2 regions of the Exiguobacterium sp. s11 genome follow, and region 2 is predicted to be linked to the other one. Evidence: predicted binding sites of a transcription regulator. Region 2 holds the regulator's gene; the other holds the start of a gene.
What was found. Region 2 encodes LexA, which represses DNA repair genes until DNA is damaged. Its sites were predicted from a motif close to CGAACATATGTTCG; they were not measured.
Positions count from the first base shown of each region.

Region 1: the regulator LexA is predicted to act here: its motif matches at 2,883-2,896, upstream of uvrB (excinuclease ABC subunit UvrB).

Region 1 is NZ_JACSNF010000001.1:1,061,854-1,070,067, reverse strand. It holds gene KNQ12_RS05800 (M23 family metallopeptidase) at 1-38, shown strand, start outside; gene KNQ12_RS05795 (S41 family peptidase) at 133-1,557, shown strand; gene KNQ12_RS05790 (PDZ domain-containing protein) at 1,580-2,743, shown strand; gene uvrB (excinuclease ABC subunit UvrB) at 2,949-4,916, shown strand; gene uvrA (excinuclease ABC subunit UvrA) at 4,918-7,773, shown strand; gene KNQ12_RS05775 (DUF4097 family beta strand repeat-containing protein) at 7,874-8,214, shown strand, end outside.
Region 2 is NZ_JACSNF010000002.1:435,167-443,380, forward strand. It holds gene glpK (glycerol kinase GlpK) at 1-953, opposite strand, end outside; gene KNQ12_RS09860 (MIP/aquaporin family protein) at 997-1,698, opposite strand; gene KNQ12_RS09865 (metal-binding protein) at 1,885-2,355, opposite strand; gene lexA (transcriptional repressor LexA) at 2,387-3,001, opposite strand; gene yneA (cell division suppressor protein YneA) at 3,213-3,500, shown strand; gene KNQ12_RS09880 (YneB family resolvase-like protein) at 3,546-4,199, shown strand; gene KNQ12_RS09885 (DUF896 domain-containing protein) at 4,313-4,549, shown strand; gene tkt (transketolase) at 4,823-6,793, shown strand; gene KNQ12_RS09895 (YneF family protein) at 6,917-7,147, shown strand; gene KNQ12_RS09900 (ABC transporter transmembrane domain-containing protein) at 7,268-8,214, shown strand, end outside.

The DNA of each region.
Region 1 (8,214 bases), on a different contig from region 2:
AACCCAATGCAGTCGATCCGGCACCGTACATCTTTTGACATCCCATAGAATACTGAAAAGATAGGGTAACCTATCTTTTTTTGCTATACTGAAAAAAATAAGGCGTTTTTTAACGGAAGTGGGGAATCAAGCGTGAAAAAATCTACAACAGCAGTCATCGCGGTCAGTACCTTCGGGCTTGGTTTAGGGGCAGGCGCCGTCGGGATGTTAGCGGCGGGCGGAACGGATTCTGTCTCGACGTCATCGTCGTCTGCGAATGCGACGGGTGATTGGAAAAAAGTTGATCAGGTCCGTCAAATGATCGAACAGAACTATCTAGAGGACGTAACGGATAAAGAACTGCTGGACGGTGCATTATCCGGTATGGCGGAAGTGCTTGACGATCCGTATTCCGTCTATATGGATGAGTCGGAGACAGCATCGTTCAATACGAATCTATCGTCTTCATTTGAAGGGATCGGTGCGACACTGGAACAAAAAGGCGAGTCGATCGTCATCGTCTCACCAATCAAAGGATCACCCGCTGAAAAAGCCGGGATCAAACCGGGTGACGTCATCTTAGAAATCGACAGCAAGTCGACGAAAGGGCAAAAGACGGATCAGGCGGTCAAGAAAATCCGTGGTGAAAAAGGAACGAACGTCGTCCTGACGATTCAACGCAGTGGTCAAGACGCGATGGACATCACGATCAAACGGGATACGATTCCGATCGAGACGGTCTATACGTCGACCGAAGACGTCAACGGGAAGAAGATTGGTGTCTTGCAAGTGACGCAGTTCTCAGAACCGACGGCTAAAGAGTTCGAGAAGGGGCTCGCGAAACTCGAGAGTCAGAATATCGATGGACTCGTCATCGACGTTCGCGGAAATCCGGGCGGTCTTTTGACGGCTGTCTCAAGCATGATTGCACCGTTCATTCCGAAGGACGTTCCGATTTATCAAGTCGAGAACAATAAGGGAGAGCGTCAGCAGGAATTCGGGAAGGCAGACGAGAAGAAACCGTATAACATCGTCGTGCTCGAAGACGGCGGATCAGCGTCCGCGTCCGAGATTTTGGCAGCCGGTCTGAAGGAAGGTGCCGGGGCTGAGGTCGTCGGTACGAAATCGTTCGGTAAAGGTATCGTCCAAAGTGCCTATGACTTGAAGGACGGTAGCGATTTGAAGTTAACGACGAACAAATGGCTGACACCGGACGGCAACTGGATTCATAAAAAAGGCGTTAAGCCGACGATTGAAGTCAAGCAACCGGCGTACTTCAACGTCACGAAGATCCTGACTGATCAAAAGTCACTCACAGTCGGCGATTATGGAAAATCAGTCGAAAATGCTCACCTCGTCCTCGAAGCAATCGGTTACGAGCCAAAAGGACAAAATGGGTATTTCGGTGACACGATGAAGCAAGCCGTCGAAGCCTTGCAAAAGGATGCGAAGCTTGATGTCACTGGAAAAATCGATCAGCAGACAGCGGGTGAGATGGAGACGCGTCTCCTGAAGAAACTCGAGGACGATAAGAATGACGTCCAGCGGAAAAAAGCACTCGAGGTCGCTGCTCAATAATAAGGAATGGAAAGAGGTCTGAATGCGCGTGGAATTACTCGATGAAATTGGTTGGACCGCGATTAGTCTCATCGCCAGTCCGACCTTGTGGTTAGCACTCCTTGTCAGTTGGGTCATCGGCATCCGGCGTGTCAAACGGGAACGTGGACTATTTCGCTCCCGGACACACGGTAAACGAAGCGATGTCCTCGAAACACTTTTACCCGGGTTACTAATTGGTCTCGTCTTATCCGTCGTCAGCGGCTGGCTCGGATTGACGCTGACGCCGCAATACGCTCTGTTGTTACTCGGACTCTCGAGCGTCCTGCTGTTGGTCGGGATCGTCCGCTTGAACGTACCGCTTTGGCCGATCGTCTTGCTTGGACTTGCCGGCTGGTTTCTAATGGATGCACGTCTTGATCCGGTTCGAGCGGTTGATCCGCAAATGATTTTATTGCTTGCGACGTTAACGCTCGTCGCGGAATGTCTCCTCGTCTGGTGGCGCGGGCAACGACGCCTGTCACCGTCACTGGTCGTCTCGAAGCGTGGTCGCTTCATCGGTGGGCTGTCAGCGAATAAACTTTGGCTATTGCCCTTGCTCGTCTTTGTTCCGGGCGACGTGCTTGAAGCTTGGTGGCCACGTTACAGCTTCCCAGAGCTCGTTCCGATCGTGCTTTGGTTACCGATCGGCTTCAGCTTCCTCTTTACGGGTAAGTTGCCGAAAGAATTGATGCGTCCGCTCGTTCAAGGACGTTTGATCACGAGTCTCGTCGCGATTCTATTGACGGTTCTTGCATACGTCACCGGACAAGCTGAATGGCTGTACGGAATCGTCTTGTTGCTCGTCCTGCATATCTTATTGCATCAGCGGGTCAAACGCTTGAACCGGGCGCAAACACCATTGTTCCTCAATGGAACGCGTGGTGCCGTCATTCTCGGAACGCTACCTGATAAACCGGCTGCTGAGATGGGCTTGATTCCGGGTGAAGCCATCTACAAGGTCAACGGCGAAAAAGTCGATTCGGAAGCATCGTTCTACGAAGCGATCCAAAAACACAAACCGTATCTGCGTCTTGAAGTCATGAACCATAACGGCGACATCCGGTTTGCGCAACGTGCCTTCTATGAACAAGATCATCATGAACTTGGTATCCTGTTCGTCAACGAGCCGGTCCATGGTCGCACTAAAGTGCGGTCCTTGCATTAACGAGTAAATCCCTGTCACGGAACAGCCGTGACAGGGATTTTTTTGTCGGCAGAAAAATCGAGGGTCAACACTCGAAGCAAAAAGAAACTTTTGCATTTTCGAAAAAAAGGGTAACTTCCTAAAAGGAGCACTTCATAATCGAATGTTTGTTCGTAAAGTGGTACAATAAAAATAGATTTTTTACTTGATGAGGGGGAAGCAAACGATGGATTTTGAACTCGTTTCACCATTTGAGCCAGGCGGTGATCAGCCGACGGCAATCGAAAAATTGGTGACTGGGCTAAAACAAGGCGAACGACATCAGACGTTGCTTGGGGCGACCGGTACCGGGAAGACGTTCACGGTCTCGAACGTCATCAAGGAAATCAAGAAACCAACGCTCGTCCTTGCCCACAACAAAACACTAGCGGGGCAACTCTACTCGGAGTTCAAGGAATTCTTCCCGAACAATGCGGTCGAATACTTCGTTAGTTTTTATGATTATTATCAACCGGAAGCGTATGTGCCGTCGACGGATACGTTCATTGAGAAGGACTCTTCGATCAACGATGAGATTGATAAACTACGTCACTCGGCGACGTCCGCCCTGTTCGAACGGGAGGACGTCTTGATCGTTGCTTCTGTTTCGTGTATCTATGGTCTCGGTAACCCGGAAGAGTATAACAACCACGTCTTATCCTTGCGTGTCGGCAATGAGATGGGGCGAAACGAGATGCTCCGTCGTCTGATTGACATCCAGTATGAGCGTAACGACATCGACTTCCAGCGCGGACGGTTCCGCGTCCGCGGAGACGTCGTCGAAATCTTCCCGGCGTCACGCGACGAACAGTGTGTCCGGGTCGAGTTCTTCGGTGACGAGATCGAACGGATTCGTGACATGGATCCGCTGACAGGTGAGATCGTCGCGGATCGCGAGCACATCTCGATCTTCCCGGCGTCCCACTTCGTGACGGGGGATACTCGTCTGCAGAAGGCGATCGCGAACATCGAGAAGGAACTAGAGGTCCAGCTTGCGAAGTTGCGTGAAGACAATCAGTTGCTCGAAGCGCAACGGCTCGAACAACGGACGAACTACGACCTTGAGATGATGCGTGAGATGGGCTATTGCTCCGGAATCGAGAACTACTCGCGTCACTTGAACTTGATGCCGGAAGGGGCAACACCGTATACGTTGCTCGATTACTTCCCGAAAGACTTCTTACTCGTTGCCGATGAGTCACACGTCACATTGCCGCAAATTCGCGGGATGTATAACGGGGACCAGGCGCGGAAACAAGTCCTCGTCGATCACGGCTTCCGTCTTCCGTCGGCAAAAGACAACCGTCCGTTACGATTCGAGGAGTTCGAGGAAAAAGTCAGTCAGGCGATCTATATCTCGGCGACACCAGGACCGTATGAACTCGAACATTCGAAAGAGATGGTCGAGCAAATCATCCGTCCGACCGGTCTCGTTGATCCAACGATCGAGATTCATCCGATCACAGGACAAATCGATTACTTGATGGATAACATCCGTGACCGGGTCGCGAAGAACGAACGTGTTCTCGTGACGACACTGACGAAGAAGATGGCAGAAGATTTGACCGATTACTTGAAAGAGAATGGCGTCAAGGTCAACTACATGCACTCGGAGATCAAGACGCTGGAACGGATTGAAATCATCCGTGACTTGCGGCTGGGGAAATACGATGTCCTCGTCGGGATCAACTTATTACGAGAAGGACTCGATATTCCGGAAGTCTCACTCGTGACGATTCTTGATGCCGATAAGGAAGGTTTCCTCCGTTCGGACCGTTCGCTGATTCAAACGATTGGTCGGGCGGCGCGGAACTCGGAAGGACACGTCATCTTGTTTGCTGATAAAGTCACCGATTCGATGCAACGCGCAATCGATGAGACGGAACGCCGTCGCGCAATCCAGATGGCGTTCAACGAAGAACATGGCATCACGCCGCAGACGATCAAAAAGGACGTCCGTGGTGTCATCAGTACGACGATCGAGAGCGACGACACCGTCGAAAAACTCGAGAAGTTCAACAAACTCAAAAAACCGGAGCGCGAAACGTTGCTTGAACAGCTCGACCAAGAGATGCGTCAAGCGGCGAAAGACATGCAGTTCGAACGAGCTGCTGAGCTCCGCGACCTCATATTAGAATTGAAAGCAGGTGCCTAAGTTGGGAGAAAAGAAGAATCAGATTATCATCAAAGGCGCTCGCGTCAATAATCTACAAAACATCGATGTCGAAATCCCCCGCGATCAGCTCGTCGTCTTGACGGGCTTGTCCGGGTCAGGGAAATCGTCGCTTGCCTTCGACACGATTTACGCGGAAGGACAACGACGTTATGTCGAAAGTTTATCAGCCTATGCTCGTCAGTTCCTCGGACAGATGGATAAACCGGATGTCGACACGATCGAAGGACTGAGTCCGGCAATTTCAATCGACCAGAAGACGACGAGTAAAAACCCACGTTCGACGGTCGGAACGGTCACAGAGATTTATGACTATTTGCGTCTCTTGTACGCACGGATCGGTAAACCGATTTGTCCGAATCACGGAATCGAGATTTCGAGTCAGACGATCAGTCAGATGGTCGACCAAGTGATGGAGTTACCGGAGCGGACGCGCCTGCAAATTCTCGCGCCAATCGTTTCCGGACGTAAAGGAACGCACGTCAAGGTGCTTGACGATTTGAAGAAGGAAGGCTTCGTCCGCGTCCGTGTCAACGGAGAGACGATGGATCTCGCCGAAGAGATCACGCTTGAGAAAAACAAGAAACACTCGATCGAAGTCGTCGTCGACCGTGTCGTCGTGCGACCAGATGTCGAAGCCCGTCTTGCGGATTCACTGGAGACTGCACTTCGCCTCGCGGACGGTCGGGTCATCGTCGATACGATGGATGGCAACGAATTGTTGTTCAGTGAACATCATGCTTGTCCGATCTGTGGCTTTTCGATCGGCGAACTCGAACCACGGATGTTCTCGTTCAACTCACCGTTTGGTGCTTGTACGTCATGTGACGGTCTCGGAACGAAGCTTGAGGTCGATGTTGATCTCGTCGTGCCGCATCCTGATAAGTCATTGAACGAAGGGGCAATCGTAGCGTGGGAACCGACAAGCTCGCAGTATTATCCACAATTGCTCAAAGCGGTCTGTGACCACTTTAAGATCGATATGGATACACCATTCGAACAGTTGTCAGAAGAACACCGTGAAACGATCTTGAACGGAAACACGAAGGAAGAGATCCACTTCCGGTATGAGAACGACTTCGGGATGGTCCGAAATACGAATCTCTACTTCGAAGGGGTCCTCAATAACTTACAGCGTCGCTTCAAGGAGACATCGTCTGATTATATCCGGGAACAGATGGAAGGCTACATGGCGAAGAAAGCATGTCCGACGTGTAAAGGACATCGCTTGAAACGGGAATCGCTCGCCGTCAAAGTATCTGACCACCATATTGGTGAAGTGACGAAGATGTCTGTCAAACAAGCGGTCATGTTCTTCGACGAACTGCCGGAGAAATTAAGTGAGAAGGATCAGACGATTTCGCGGATGATCGTCCGTGAGATTCACGAACGGGCGTCGTTCCTTGAGAACGTCGGTCTCGATTACCTGACGATCTCACGCGCAGCGGGGACGTTATCCGGTGGAGAAGCGCAACGGATTCGTCTTGCGACACAAATTGGTTCGCGTCTGACGGGCGTCCTCTATGTTCTCGATGAACCATCGATTGGCTTACACCAACGCGATAATGATCGTCTGATCAATACGCTGAAGGCGATGCGTGATCTCGGCAACACGTTGATCGTCGTCGAACACGATGAAGACACGATGATGGCAGCCGACTACTTGATCGATATCGGACCTGGAGCTGGCGATCACGGTGGATTCGTCACGGCAGCCGGGAAACCGGAAGAGTTGATGCAGGATGCGAACTCGTTGACTGGTCAATACTTGTCCGGGAAGAAGTTCATTCCTGTTCCGTCAACACGCAAAGAGCCAGACGGTCGGATGCTCCATATCCACAAAGCATCGGAAAACAACCTGAAGAACGTCGATGTCGACATTCCGCTTGGTCTGTTCGTCGCCGTCACCGGTGTCTCGGGCTCCGGGAAATCGACGTTGATCAATGAAATTCTTTATAAGACGATCGCGCACGAGATGAACCGGGCGAAAGAAAAACCGGGTGCTCATAAAGGGATCACGGGTCTTGATCAAATCGATAAGGTCATCGATATCGACCAGTCACCAATCGGTCGGACACCGCGTTCGAACCCGGCAACGTATACCGGTGTCTTCGATGACATTCGGGACGTTTTTGCTTCGACGAACGAAGCGAAACTCCGTGGTTACAAAAAAGGACGTTTCAGTTTCAACATCAAGGGTGGACGCTGTGAAGCGTGTCGTGGTGACGGGATCATCAAGATTGAGATGCACTTCTTACCGGACGTCTATGTCCCGTGTGAAGTCTGTCACGGAAAACGCTACAACCGCGAAACACTCGAAGTGAAATATAAAGGCAAAACGATTGCCGACGTGCTTGAGATGACGGTTGAAGATGCCCTTGCCTTCTTTGAGAACATTCCGAAGATCACGCGGAAACTGCAGACGATCGCTGACGTCGGTCTGACGTACATGCGTCTCGGTCAACCCGCGACGGAACTGTCCGGCGGGGAAGCGCAACGTGTTAAACTGGCGTCCGAGTTGCATAAACGCTCGACTGGGAAGACGATCTATATTCTCGATGAGCCGACGACAGGGCTTCACGTCCATGATATCGCGCGTCTCCTGAAAGTGTTGCAACGTCTTGTCGACAATGGCGATACGGTACTCGTCATCGAACACAACTTGGACGTCATCAAGACGGCCGACTACTTGATTGATCTTGGACCTGAAGGTGGCGACGGTGGCGGAACGATCGTTGCTGCCGGTACACCAGAACACATCGCTGAAGTTGAAGCATCCTACACGGGACGATACCTCGCACCTGTCCTTGAACGCGATGCGGCACGAATTGAATCGTGAAACTTTTGTGGATGAGGATTCGTAGGAAGGAACTAAGGGAACTTAAACGAAAGTATCATGTAACACACGTTTGAGGTTCAAGAATAGGAGGGAACGGTTCATGAAGCAAGATATGCGTCAATTGATATTGGAGCAAGTCAAAGAAGGAAAGTTAACGATTGATGAGGCACTCGATAAACTCGAGCGGCTCGAAGCGATCGACGAACGTGCAACTTCTGCCAGTGAACATAAGTACGTCGATGAACCAGAACAATATGATCGGGTCGACCAGTATTCCGTCGATTCGCTGACGACGAAAGTCATGTCAGCGTTCGATAATCTCGTCAGCCGGATCAAGGACAGTGATCTTTCGCTTAATCAGGCGTCCGGTCCGAACGTCACCTACGTCAAACAATTCCCGTTCAGCGGTGAGACCGTGCACGTCGATTTGTTCAATGCGAA
Region 2 (8,214 bases):
TCACGGAGCCACTGGATCGCAGAACCGGCGACGAAAATCGAACCTTCCAGCGCATATTCCACTTTTCCATCGACGCCCCAAGCGATCGTCGTCAAGAGTCCATGATCAGAAGAAACAGCTTTCTCACCTGTGTTCATGAGCATGAAGCAACCTGTTCCGTATGTGTTTTTCCCTTCACCTGCTTCGAAGCACGTTTGACCGAAGAGTGCTGCTTGTTGGTCACCCGCAATACCAGCGATTGGCACTTCGTAACCGAAGAAGTGATACGGTACCGTTTTGTCGTAGACTTCACTCGACTGACGAACCTCTGGCAACATCGAAGCAGGAACACCGAGGATATCGAGTAACTCTTCATCCCATTTTTGTTCGTAGATGTTATACATCAATGTTCGTGAAGCGTTCGTGTAGTCCGTGATGTGCGTTTTTCCCCCAGACAGTTTCCAAACGAGCCACGTATCGATCGTACCGAAGAGCAATTCACCGTTCTCTGCTTGCTCACGCGCACCTTCGACATTATCGAGGATCCATTTGACTTTCGTTCCAGAGAAGTAGGCATCAATCAGAAGTCCTGTTTTATCGCGGAACTTCTGGTTCAAACCTTGTTCTTTTAAATCGTCACAGATACCAGACGTTTGACGCGATTGCCAAACGAGTGCGTGATAGACCGGTTTACCTGTTTCTTTGTTCCAGACGACCGTCGTTTCGCGTTGGTTCGTAATGCCGATTCCGGCGATTTGCTCAGGTTTGATATCTGCTGTTCCGAGTGCTTCGGCCATGACGGCAAGAATCGAACCCCAGATTTCGTTTGCATCATGCTCGACCCAGCCTGGTTGTGGGAAGTATTGCTTGAATTCCCGTTGTGCCGAGTTGACGATTTTCCCATCGTGATCAAAGATAATTGCACGTGAGCTTGTCGTACCTTGGTCGAGTGCTAGGATATACTTGTTTTCCATTTCGAAATCCCCCTTGAGCGGTATGTGTTAGTGAGACGTGATCTTAGTAGATCAATTGATAGATGAACACGGCAATCGCTCCACCGATGATTGGACCAACGACAGGAATCCATGAATAGCCCCAGTCAGATGAACCTTTATTCGGAATCGGTAGGATAGCGTGCGCGATACGCGGTCCAAGGTCACGAGCCGGGTTGATGGCATACCCTGTTGTACCACCGAGCGATAGACCGATGACGACGACGAGTAAACCGACGATGAATGGTTTTAAGCCGTCTCCGAACGTCGTTAAACCAAGTGCCAAGATACCGAAGACGAGAACGAATGTCCCGATGATCTCAGAAATCAAGTTCGACGGCGTATGACGAATCGCTGGACCTGTTGCGAACACACCGAGTTTTGCGGCTTGATCATCAGTCGCTTCAAAATGTTTCATGTAATGAAGCCAAACGAGAATGGCGCCGATGAAAGCTCCGACAAGTTGTCCGGCAATGTAGATCGGAACGTCTGCCCACGGTAGGTCAGAGTTCAAAGCAAGTGCAATCGTCAATGCGGGGTTCAAGTGTGCTCCGCTTTCAGCAGCGACGAATGCTGCTGTCATGACAGCAAGACCCCAAGCGAACGTGATGACGATCCATCCGCTGTTTTCCGATTTCGTCTTTTTCAAGACGACACCGGCGACGACTCCATCCCCGAGCAGGATGAGGATCATCGTACCGATCATTTCTAGTACAAAGTTATTCATGCAAAAACCCTCCCTTTGGATTAAAGCAGATAATGGCCTTTCTACTTTAAATTACTCCGATTTGAGAACGTTTTCAATACATATAATTGAAATATAGGAATGGAAATTTTTTATTTTGATGTTTAAAGATACGAAAAAGTGGATAAGAAAACACCTCTTCCTGCCTGCAAGCAAGCAAAAGAGGTGTTACCGACGACGTTTTTTTCTTTTTTTAGGTCGAAACCAACTGCTGGAATAATCTAGTAGGATATGAATCGTACTCGCCACCATGATGCCAACGATGAATGCAGGCAAGGAAGCAAACCACGAATCAATCGTAGCAGAATCAAGAACCTGAAAATATAGACTTATAAATAGTAGGGGAATCAGAATCGCAGCACTATAAAGAAGCCGAATGATGTCTCCGATGATCAGTCCATGCGACCAGATCGATCGGTGAGGCATGATCTTGACATACGGCATCCAAAGAACTCGAAATGGTCCAAAGCGATAATACGGTTCTGACTTTAAATCGAGGTCGGGTGACAACCAAAGGGTACCGACAGCGATACCGATGGCAGTCGGTAACCAATCGGTTTGTTGCGTTGCGACCGAATACGCAACGTAACCCGTCAGTGCGACGGTATTGACGGTATCATGTACATTTCCTGATGGCATGAAAAAAGACCAGTCGTAACTGGTCCCTCCGTCAATGAATCGTCCGATACACGCCGATTACCTTACCAAGAATGGAGACATTATCGAAATACATCGGATCCATCGAGTCATTTTCTGGTTGTAGACGTACCTGTTGATCTTCTAAGAAGAACCGTTTCACCGTCGCTTCGCTATCTTCGGTCATAGCTACGACGATTTCTCCGTTTTCTGCTGTGTTTTGTTGGCGCACGATGACACGATCGCCGTCAAGAATACCTGCGTTAATCATCGATTCACCATCGATCGTCAACATGAAGACCGTCTCGTTCCCTACATAATGTGCAGGGAGTGGGAACTGTTCTTCGATGTTTTCAATCGCTGTAATCGGAAGACCTGCTGTGACTTTCCCGATGACGGGAACATGGACGATGGCTTCCGTGATTTCTTCAGGCTTATCAAGCAATATCTCAATCGCACGTGGTTTCGTCGGGTCACGGCGAATCATTCCCCGTTTCTCGAGTCGATCCAAATGACCGTGTACCGTCGAGCTAGACGCGAGTCCGACTGCTTCTCCGATTTCACGAACTGATGGTGGATACCCCTTCAGTTTCACTTCAGAGACGATGTAGTCGAGAATCTCTTGTTGGCGCTTAGACATTTTCCGCATACGAATTGCCACCTCTTTCTGGATTGAAGTTTGAAATGTAAGAATATATGTTTCTAGATTCACTATAACATAGAACAAATGAGCGTACAAACAATTGTTCGACATTTTGTGTTGACCGAACACGGGTTCTGTGTTTATTATGAGTTATGCGAACAATTGTTCCGCGAACATTTATTCTAACTCATTCATTTCATATTTGGAGGGATTCATGATGATTCATACGATTCGTACTCATGCTTTTTCAATTCTCTTCTATGCATTAAGTATTGCCTTCGTGATCTTTTTACTCACACCGCGCCCGGATGAAAAAGTGGCGCAACTAATGACTGCTTCCGTTACGGTCGATGAGAACGCTACAGTTGAACAAATCGCTGAAGTCTACAATGACGGTTCGATGTCAGATGAAGAATACGTCAACTGGTTGATTAAAAATAATGATGTCGAGACAAAACACGTCATCTCAAAAAGCAAAATCGTTGTACCAATCGCACAACAATGACAAAATGGAAAAGTTGTGAAAGAACGAACAGGGATGTGAGGTACGATGAAGGTCGTGATTTATTGTCGGGTGTCGACCGAAAAAGAAGCACAAGATAGTTCGATTGAACGCCAACGGATGGAACTTTCGAAGGTCGCGTCTCAAAAGGGTTTTGATGTCGTGGATGTCGTCTCTGAAAAAGAGAGTGGATATGACGTCGATCGGGAAGGGATGCTGACGGTTCTTGATCATGTGACACGTGATGCGGTAGATGCGGTCCTCGTAACGGATGACACACGGATTGGTCGAGGGAATGCGAAAATCGCTATTTTGCACACGTTTAAGAAGCACGGTGTTTGGTTGATGACACTTGATTCCGATGGAGAATACCAACTTGCTGATGCAGAAGCGATGGTCCTTGAGATCGTCTCACTCGTGGAAGAATATCAACGTAAACTGCATAATGCAAAAATCGCGCGCGGCATGCGGCGAGCGGTCGAACAAGGCTTTCGCCCGGAACGAAATCTGAATCGCCAAGGAGAGAACGCCGGGCGTAGCCGAAAGGACGTACCGATCGAAGAAATCGTACGTCTCCGTGAACTCGGACTGACGTTTTCAGATATCGCCATTACGCTTCGCGGGATGGGACATGATATTTCAAAGGCAACGGTCAATCGTCGATACCTTGAATACCGCGAATTGACGCCTAGCCCGGAATGAGAAGCAAGTAACCCGTCGACTGACGCGGTTAACTTGCTTTTTTTAGTAAGCTCTTTTACAGTAAGAATACAATTGAACTACTCAAGTTTGAGTCGTACAGAAAGAGGGATTCCATGTTATCACAAGAACAATTAGATCGAATCAACGCATTAGCGAATAAATCAAAAGTCGAGCCGTTATCAGAAGCAGAAGCGGCAGAGCAAAAAGAGTTACGTGCAGCGTATCTCGCAGCATTCCGTGGATCGTTTAAAAACCAACTCATGGGCATGAAGATTGTTGATGAAGAAGGTACGGACGTAACACCAGAGAAATTAAAACAAGCACAAGAAGAAGAACGGAATAAACAATAATCGTTTGTTTCTTCTATAGAAGAAAGAGGTTCGCGTTAAGCGGACCTCTTTTTTGTTTAGCGCTGTTAGATGAGGAAACATTGCACGATAGCAATACATCTTAATAACGATCTTTCATCAATTCATGCATCCTGTATGAGTCGATAGAACGGCTATAGATAGCGCATTCATTTTAATGTGACATACTATTTAGAAAAGTTGTATCACATTTAAGAGTGTGCTAAAATGAGTAGGAATTTGTGAAAAAGAGAGAGGATGATTGTTTTGACGAACATGACGACAGTAGAACAATTAGCAATTAATACGATTCGTACCTTATCGATTGATGCCGTACAAAAGGCGAACTCGGGTCACCCAGGTATGCCAATGGGAGCAGCGCCGATGGCATTCTCGCTTTGGGCGGATCATATGAACCACAACCCTAAAAATCCAGAATGGTTCAACCGCGACCGTTTTGTACTTTCAGCCGGACACGGTTCGATGCTTCTCTACTCACTCCTCCACCTATCGGGATATGATCTATCAATGGATGATCTTAAATCATTCCGTCAATGGGGATCAAAAACACCAGGTCACCCGGAATACCGTCACACGGCTGGTGTAGATGCGACGACAGGTCCACTTGGTCAAGGGATTGCAATGGCAGTTGGTATGGCGATGGCAGAACGTCATCTTGAAGCAAAATACAACCGTGACGATCTCAACGTCGTCGATCACTTCACATACGGAATTTGTGGAGATGGAGACTTAATGGAAGGTGTCTCAGCTGAAGCGGCTTCACTCGCAGGTCACCTTGGTCTTGGTAAATTGGTCGTATTGTATGATTCAAACGATATCTCACTTGATGGCGATCTCGATAAATCATTCTCTGAAAACGTCCAGAAGCGCTTCGAAGCGTACAACTGGCAAGTCATTCGCGTAGAAGACGGAACTGATATCGATTCGATTTCGAAAGCAATCGCGGCGGCACAAGCAGAGACGACAAAACCAACATTGATCGAAGTCAAGACAGTCATCGGTTTCGGTTCACCGAACAAATCAGGGAAGTCGGCTTCTCACGGTGCACCACTCGGTGAAGCGGAAATCAAATTGACGAAAGCTAGCTACATTTGGGATCACGAAGAGTTCTACGTCCCTGAAGAAGTCAAATCATTGTTCGACGAGCGGATCGTCCAACGTGGTGCTTCTGCGGAAGACGCATGGAACGAAACGATGAAACAATACGAAGCAGCTCATCCAGAATTGCATGCGGAACTCGTTCGCGCGATCGCAAACGAATTGCCAAGCAACTGGGAAGCAGATCTTCCGACGTACGACTTGTCATCGAAAAAAGCGACACGTCAAACGAGTGGTGAAGTCTTGAACGGTCTTGCGAAGAACGTTCCGACATTGTTCGGTGGTTCAGCTGACCTTGCAGGATCGAACAACACGATGCTCAAAGGCGAAGCAGACTTCGATATCGACCCAAGCGGTCGTAACATCTGGTTCGGTGTACGTGAATTCGCAATGGCTGCGGCTGTCAACGGTATGGCACTTCACGGCGGCGTCATTCCTTACGGTGCGACATTCTTCGTCTTCTCGGATTACCTCCGTCCAGCTGTTCGTTTAGCAGCATTAATGGGGCTTCCATCAATCTTCGTCTTGACGCACGACTCGATCGCTGTCGGGGAAGATGGTCCAACACACGAGCCAGTCGAGCACTTGATGAGCTTCCGTGCAATGCCGAACGTCACGATCTACCGTCCAGCAGACGGAAAAGAGACGATCGCAGCATGGAAAACAGCGGTTCAAGCGAAAGACAAACCAACACTTCTCGTCTTGACACGTCAAGGTCTTCCTGAACTTGAAGGCACGACGACAGAGGGCGCTGAAAAAGGTGGTTATGTCATCGCTGGTGACGTCACGAAAGCTGATACGCTCTTGCTCGGTACGGGTTCAGAAGTGCACCTTCTTGTCGAAGCACAAAAAGAACTTGGTGAATCAGCAGCTGTCGTTTCGCTTCCATCATGGGAAGTATTCGAAGCACAGTCAGCAGAGTATAAAGAATCAGTTCTTCCAAAACACATCACGAAACGTGTTGCGATCGAAGCAGGCGCTTCGCTCGGTTGGTACAAATATGTAGGAACAGAAGGACAAGTCATCGGAATCGATCGTTTCGGTGCATCTGCGCCTGGAGACTTCCTCTTGAAAGAATACGGCATGTCTGTTGAGAACGTTTTAGCGACAGTCAAACAACTCGGATAATCTTTTCCGGAAAAACGGGTCCGATCTTACGTCGGGCTCGTTTTTCATCTATTATCATCTATGCAAACAATTGGAATTATAGTATAGTAAAAAGCGACGTTTTAAGTTAGAGGAGGAAGCAACTTGGCTACATGGATTTGGATTTTAATTGCCCTTCTTTGCTTGGTAGCAGGTGTCGCCCTTGGTTTCTATATCGCTCGTCGATACATGATGAACTACTTGGAGCAAAACCCACCAATCAACGAAGATATGATTAAGACATTGATGATGCAAATGGGTCAAAAGCCATCACAAAAGAAAGTCAACCAAGTGATGCGTTCAATGAGTGGTTCAATGAAATCACCTAAAAAATAAGCTGTACGAAAGGGGACTAAATGGTCTCCTTTTTATTTGCTATTTTTTAGAAAGAGAACTAATCTAAAATGTGAGACTATTTCAAATAATCATAGGATTTAAAAAAGGGGGGAGACTTGAATGGGAGTCTTCAGGAAACTCGGTTGGTTTTTCCGGCGAGAATGGAAAGCGTATAGTCTTGGGGTCGTCAGTTTGATTTTTGTAGCGGCGTTAGAGTTGATTCCGCCAAAAATCATCGGGACGACGGTCAACGGTCTGAGTGAGGGAAGCTTAACGAAAGATGATTTGATTCGTCTCGCAGGTACGTTGTTGCTCATCGGGGTCGCGACATATATCATTCGTTATTTTTGGCGCTTTTATATCTTTGGGGCATCGATTCGTCTCGGTCGATTATTGCGCAGCCAACTGTATGGACATTTTTCAGATTTGGATCAATCGTTCTATAAGAAATATCGGAGCGGGGATTTGATGGCGCATGCGACGAACGATGTACAGGCGGTATCGATGACAGCGGGTGCCGGTATTCTAACGCTCGTCGACTCGGTGACGATGGGGAGCTTCGTCATCATCACGATGGTCACGACGATCAGTTGGAAATTGACGCTCGTATCACTTCTACCGATGCCGCTGATGGTCTACTTGACGTCACGCTACGGGAAAATGTTACATTCGCGTTTTCATGACGCGCAGGAAGCTTTCTCCGATTTGAATGACAAGGTCGCGGAAAGCATTAGTGGTGTCCGTGTCTTAAAAGCAACAGGGGAAGTGGAGTCTGATGTGCAGACGTTTACGGATCTCTCGGATGACGTCGTCCAAAAGAACCGTCGTGTCGCAAAAATCGATGCTTTATTTGATCCGACGATTTTTGGATTAGTCGGTCTCTCGTACATCATCGCTGTCGGATATGGTGCGTATCTGTTACAACAAGGCGAGATTCGAATCGGTGACATCGTCTCATTTACTACATATCTTGGTTTATTGACATGGCCGATGCTCGCCTTCGGTTGGTTGTTCAACATCGTCGAACGTGGTCGTGCTTCTTACGATCGGATCGAGCGGATGCTTGC